2 regions of the Salmonella sp. FC25216 genome follow, and region 1 is predicted to be linked to the other one. Evidence: predicted binding sites of a transcription regulator. Region 1 holds the regulator's gene; the other holds the start of a gene.

Region 1 (3,420 bases):
TTCAGGATGTTGATTGGCAATCTTCTCCAGCGCGCCAATCTGTTTTTCCATAGAGAAGCGCGTCGGCAGACGATGATAAAGGATGTCATCCGCCAGCACGCGCAGGCGAGCGGCGACCGTTTGCGCATTCCAGCGAATTACCTCTTCCGCATGGCTGCGTTCTACCAGTTTCTGTACCTCTTCCGGCTGATGCAGGCTGACGGAGATGTGTTCCTGCAAATCCATCGCTTCCTGAAAAGCCCGCAACAGGCGCTTGTAATCATTATTGTTGTGCGCCGAAAGCATATGCATCTGTTGGTAACACTGGGTAATGAGATCGACCGCTTTTTGCTGGCGTATCAGCAGGGGAGGCAGCGCTTTTTCCGGATCGATATGTTGGGTGAGCAGGCTGTATTTCGCTTCGCAGTAATCGGCCAGTTCACGATATAACAAACTCAATGACTCGCGCAGCGGCTGTTCGCGCCATAGCCAGAACCAAAACCAGTTAAACACGCCGTACCATAGGGTGCCCAGCGCATAAATAAGCAGCGGCTCCCAGACGGGCATGTATCCCGCAAGGCTCAGGGTAAATATGGCGGCAATCAGCGACGCTGGCAGTAGCCGCGCATGAAGTGGGCTAATTTCCGCCGTCACGCCAAGCACCAGCGTGAGCCCGGTCAGGATCAACGGCAGGGGGACGGATTCTGCCAGCAGGAGTTGCGTTGTCAGACTGCATCCGGCGAACAGCGACGCGCCGATGATCAGGCGTTTAAAAAAGCGTTTGTGCGGTGTATCCAGACCTGCAATGTTGCAGCAGGCGGGAACGAGAGAGAAAAGTAATCCCAGGTGTAGCTGGCCTATCAATAAACCGACAGCCACAGGCAGGCACAGCACCAGCGTTTGCCGTAGTGCGTAATTAATCTCTGGGTGATAAATCAGTCTTCGCCACATCGATGCAAACAAAAATGGCGCATGATAAAACGCGCCATTCTGACGGGATTAACGGGTGCCGTAGACGACGATGGTCTTGCCATGCGCGGAGATCAGGTTTTGATCTTCCAGCATCTTCAAAATACGACCAACGGTTTCGCGGGAGCAGCCGACGATCTGGCCAATTTCCTGACGGGTGATTTTGATCTGCATCCCATCCGGGTGCGTCATGGCATCGGGCTGTTTCGCCAGATTCAGCAGCGTCTGAGCGATACGCCCGGTGACGTCGAGGAAGGCGAGGTTACCTACTTTTTCAGACGTGACTTGTAAGCGACGAGCCATCTGGGAAGAGAGGCGCATCAGAATATCCGGGTTTACCTGGATTAATTGGCGAAATTTTTTGTAGGAAATTTCAGCGACCTCACATGCGGTTTTCGCACGTACCCAGGCGCTGCGTTCCTGGCCTTCTTCAAACAGGCCCAATTCACCAATAAAATCACCCTGATTCAGATAAGAAAGAATCATTTCTTTCCCTTCCTCATCTTTGATCAGCACTGCCACGGAGCCTTTAACGATGTAGTACAGCGTTTCTGCTTTTTCACCCTGGTGAATCAGCGTGCTCTTTGACGGGTACTTATGAATGTGGCAATGAGACAAGAACCATTCAAGAGTCGGGTCTGTTTGCGGTTTGCCAAGCACCATGCGCGGTTATCCTCTGTTATAAGCTGTCTCCAGAGCCAGAAAACGGCACTGTCTCTGGGGTTGCAAAAATATGCTTCCCGCTACCTGGGAAGAGGGCTACGAAAATAGACTGTAGCCTGTAATGTGATGTCCTCTGCATACATGCAGTACGTCAATGTATTACTGTAGCATCTTGTCTGTTTTAGCATAGCTTTCGCCGTGTGTCTCCTGGTGTCTCGCTTCAGCATGACCCAAGTCGCCTTCCATTGCGAGTTTTGTTGTATGCGCGTAATCTTTCAGGAAAATTGAAACATTGGAGTTACGAAATATGCAAGCGCGTGTAAAGTGGGTTGAAGGACTCACGTTCCTCGGAGAGTCTTCCTCCGGCCACCAGATTTTAATGGATGGCAACTCCGGTGACAAAGCGCCGAGTCCGATGGAGATGGTATTAATGGCGGCTGGCGGATGTAGCGCTATTGATGTGGTATCGATCCTACAAAAGGGGCGTCAGAATGTCACCAACTGCGAAGTGAAGCTGACATCCGAGCGCCGGGAAGACGCGCCGCGCCTGTTTACGCACATTAATTTGCATTTTATGGTTACCGGCAGCGATCTGAAAGAGGCTGCCGTCGCGCGCGCTGTTGATCTCTCTGCGGAAAAATATTGCTCGGTGGCGCTAATGCTGGAAAAAGCGGTCCATATTACCCATTCGTATGAAGTGATTGCGGCGTGATTATCATTATCTGATGGCGGCTTCGCCTTATCGGACCTACCAGTTTTTATCCCGTAGGCCCGATAAGCGTAGCGCCATCGGGCGTTTCAACGCGGTTATTCGATTTTTTTGCCTTCCATTAATCGCTGTACCAACGGCAACATAATCAGCTCCATCGCCAGTCCCATTTTGCCGCCCGGCACCACTAATGTATTAATGTGAGAAATGAACGAGCCCTGGAGCATCGCCAGTAGCCAGGGAAAATCGATCCCTTCCAGGTTGCGGAAATGGATCACCACAAAACTCTCATCCAGCGACGGAATGCCCTTTGCGGCGAACGGATTGGAGGTGTCGACGGTCGGCACGCGCTGGAAGTTAATATGGGTACGGGAGAACTGCGGCGTAATGTAATTGATGTAGTCGTCCATGGAGCGCACCACGGAATCCATCACTGCTTCACGGGAGTGTCCACGTTCGCCGGTGTCACGAATCAGTTTCTGAATCCATTCGAGGTTGACGATAGGCACCACGCCAACCAACAGATCAACATGACGCGCGACATCATGTTGCGGCGTGACGACGCCGCCGTGCAGTCCTTCATAAAACAGCACATCGGTCGGCTCGGGAAGCGGCTGCCAGGGTGTAAACGTGCCGGGAACCTGATTCCACGGTACGGCTTCATCATAGGTATGCAGATATTTACGTGACTGGCCTTTACCCGTCTGCCCGTACTCAATGAAAGTGTGTTCCAGCAGGCTGAAGTCATTGGCTTCAGGCCCGAAATAGCTGATATGCCGCCCGGCGTCGCGCGCTTTGCGGATCGCCATGTCCATTTCCGGGCGGGTATAACGATGAAAACTGTCGCCTTCCACCTCGGCGGCGTGCAGATTTAACTGCGCGAAAATTTTACGAAACGCGAGGCTGGTGGTGGTGGTCCCCGCGCCACTTGACCCTGTTACTGCTATCACCGGATGTTTGGCTGACATGGCAACTCCATGATTAAGCTTTAATAATAATGTATTGCCGTCAAAGGCGTTTTATTCGCGAAACTGTTTTTTCGGCATAATATTGACCGTTTCATGTAATTCAGACCATACCAGAACGGCCTCGCCGGATTG
Region 2 (3,420 bases), on a different contig from region 1:
CGCATAATCAGAATACCATGCCAACTGGTCATCATGGTTGATAACAATGTGCAGCAGGAGGCTAATAACAAGGCGGTGACCATCACCGGTTTACGGCCTATCGCATCAGAAAGCGGGCCGGTAAAAAGTAAGCCGATGGCCAGCATGGCGGTAGAAATAGAAAGTGACACGCTACTGCTGGCGGGGGAGACGCCAAACTCCTGGGAAAGTACCGGTAATATAGGCTGAACACAGTAAAGAAGCGCGAAAGTCGCCAGACCCGCGGAAAAAAGGGCCAGCGTGACGCGCATAAAAGGCGCTGTACCGCGTTTAATAAATTGAACCGGCTGAGAATGGCGTTGTTCATCGATATCGCTCGCCGTGGCGTCATCGAGAATAGTTGTACGACTCACGTTAAATCCTTGCTTTACATCTCCGTAAACAGGAGACGGGTATAACCGACAGATAAAGCATAGAAAAAGCAAAATATTCTGTCTAATATATTAATTGTCTCAAATAAGACGTTAAAAATATGAATATCGAATTACGTCATTTACGTTACTTTGTGGCGGTAGCAGAAGAGCTGCATTTTGGTCGCGCCGCCGCGCGCCTCAATATCTCGCAGCCGCCGCTGAGTCAGCAGATACAAATTCTGGAGCAGCAGGTCGGCGCGCGATTACTGGCGCGGACCAACCGCAGCGTAGCCTTAACGGCCGCCGGGCGACAGTTTCTGGCGGATAGCCGACAGATCCTGAGTCTGGTAAACGACGCCGCCGCTCGCGCCGAGCGGTTGCATCAGGGAGAAGCGGGTGAAATCCGTATTGGCTTTACGTCTTCAGCGCCTTTTATTCGGGCGGTATCGAATACCTTTTCGCTGTTCCGCCAGTCCTACCCGGGGGTGCATATGCAAACGCGTGAAATGAATACGCGTGAGCAAATCGCGCCGCTCAACGAAGGCGTACTTGATATTGGCTTGCTACGTAATACGCCGCTGCCCGACACGCTTAATCGCGAGGTGATTTTGCATGAGCCGCTTATGGCAATGATCCCGCGCGAGCATCGGCTGGCGCAAAAGCCGGTCGTCAGTCTGACAGAGCTGGCGAAAGAGCCTTTCGTCTTTTTCGATCCGCATGTCGGGACGGGCCTTTACGACGATATTCTCGGCCTGATGCGGCGTTATAACCTGACGCCGACCATCACGCAGGAGGTTGGCGAGGCAATGACCATTATCGGTCTGGTGGCGGCGGGACTGGGCGTCTCGATTCTGCCGGCATCCTTTAAGCGCGTGCAGATGAGTGAGATGCGCTGGGTCCCTCTGGCGGAAGAAGACGCCGTATCTGAAATGTGGCTGGTATGGCCAAAGCATCATGAACAGAGTCATGCCGTACAGCGGTTTTGCCAACTGCTATTAATGGCTGCCCGGCAGGATTAATTTTACTTAAAAAGGGTGAAAATGTGCAGTTAATCACACGGCTAAGCAAAAAGTTGACGGCGAGTATTGAAGTGTTTCACCATAGCACACAGATTATTTCGGAGCGCGAAAATAAAGGGAGTGAGCGGTGGTTGCTGATAGTCAGCCTGGGCATATCGATCAAATTAAGCAGACCAATGCTGGCGCAGTGTATCGCCTGATTGATCAGCTCGGACCGGTATCGCGAATTGACCTGTCTCGTCTGGCGCAGTTGGCGCCTGCCAGTATTACGAAAATTGTCCGCGAAATGCTGGAAGCGCATTTGGTTCAGGAACTTGAAATTAAAGAGGTGGGCAGTCGTGGCCGTCCCGCCGTCGGGCTGGTAGTGGAAACTGAAGCCTGGCACTATTTATCTATTCGTATTAGCCGTGGCGAAATTTTCCTTGCGCTGCGCGATCTTAGTAGCAAGCTGGTGGTAGAAGAGTGTCTGGAGCTGCCGTTAACCGAAGCTACGCCGTTGCTTGAGCGAATTATCACGCACGTTGATCGGTTTTTTACCCGCCATCAGCAAAAACTGGAGCGTCTGACCTCTATTGCGATTACGTTGCCGGGCATTATCGATACCGAAAACGGCATTGTGCATCGGATGCCGTTTTATGAGGATGTCAAAGAAATGCCTTTAGGTGATGCTTTGGAGCGTCATACCGGCGTACCGGTTTACATTCAGCATGATATCAGCGCCTGGACGATGGCGGAGGCGCTTTTTGGCGCCTCACGCGGTGCGCGCGACGTTATCCAGGTGGTGATTGATCATAATGTGGGGGCGGGTGTTATCACCGACGGCCATTTGCTTCATGCGGGCAGTAGCAGCCTGGTGGAGATTGGGCATACCCAGGTCGATCCTTATGGTAAGCGCTGTTATTGCGGTAATCATGGCTGTCTGGAGACCATAGCCAGCGTCGATAGCGTACTGGAGCTTACGCAGCTTCGGCTTAATCAGTCTATGAGTTCAATGCTACACGGCCAGCCGTTAACGGTAGATTCACTGTGTCAGGCAGCGATACAGGGAGATCTATTAGCAAAAGATATCATTAGCGGCGTTGGCGCGCATGTTGGACGCATTCTGGCTATTATGGTGAATTTATTTAATCCGCAAAAAATTCTTATTGGTTCGCCGCTAAGTAAAGCGGCCGATATCCTTTTTCCGGCGATTGCCGACAGTATTCGTCAGCAGGCGCTGCCCGCCTACAGTAAGAACACGGTAGTGGAAAGCACGCAGTTTACCAACCAGGGCACGATGGCGGGGGCGGCGTTGGTAAAAGATGCGATGTATAACGGCTCTTTGTTGATTCGTCTATTACAGGGTTAACATTTTTTAACTGTTGTACAAAAATTTGCGCTAACTCAAGCTGATTGCCCTTGCCATACCTTAGACTTTCTCCACTGTATTATTTTCCTGACTTATATTTTCGAAGCATAACGGTGGAGTTAGTGATGCTGAAGCGTTTCTTTATTACAGGTACAGACACTTCTGTTGGGAAGACGGTGGTTTCCCGCGCATTACTACAAGCGTTAGCGTCGAGTGGTAAGAGCGTGGCAGGATATAAACCTGTCGCCAAAGGGAGCAAAGAGACCCCGGAAGGGATGCGCAACAAAGACGCTTTGGTATTGCAAAGCGTCTCTTCTCTGGAATTGCCGTATGAGGCGATTAATCCGATCGCGTTAAGCGAAGAGGAAAGCAGCGTAGCGCATAGCTGTCCTATTAATTACACCTTGCTGTCCAACGGGCTGGCAAGCCTGAGCGATAAAGTGGATCACGTTGTTGTGGAGGGCACTGGCGGCTGGCGTAGTCTGATGAATGATTTACGTCCGTTGTCCGAATGGGTGGTACAGGAACAATTACCGGTATTGATGGTGGTAGGGATTCAGGAGGGGTGCATTAATCACGCGCTACTGACTGCGCAAGCTGTCGCTAACGATGGACTGCCATTAATTGGCTGGGTGGCGAATCGCATTAATCCTGGCCTGGC

What was found. Region 1 encodes CRP, which controls carbon source genes, mostly activating them, when cyclic AMP is high. Its sites were predicted from a motif close to ATGTGANNNNNNTCACAT; they were not measured.
Region 2: a site for CRP is predicted at 1,433-1,450, ahead of mlc (sugar metabolism global transcriptional regulator Mlc). Genes of this name have one in related genera too.

The regions. Positions count from the first base shown of each region.
Region 1 covers NZ_JBDGON010000004.1:378,989-382,408, forward strand. Annotated here, with positions in the region: gene AC3G3F_RS10930 (YccS/YhfK family putative transporter) at 1-930, opposite strand, end outside; gene crp (cAMP-activated global transcriptional regulator CRP) at 979-1,611, opposite strand; gene AC3G3F_RS10940 (OsmC family protein) at 1,919-2,323, shown strand; gene AC3G3F_RS10945 (phosphoribulokinase) at 2,419-3,288, opposite strand; gene AC3G3F_RS10950 (YheU family protein) at 3,340-3,420, opposite strand, start outside.
Region 2 covers NZ_JBDGON010000008.1:13,367-16,786, reverse strand. Annotated here, with positions in the region: gene AC3G3F_RS16585 (MFS transporter) at 1-392, opposite strand, end outside; gene AC3G3F_RS16580 (LysR family transcriptional regulator) at 512-1,411, shown strand; gene mlc (sugar metabolism global transcriptional regulator Mlc) at 1,539-2,759, shown strand; gene bioD (dethiobiotin synthase) at 2,885-3,420, shown strand, end outside.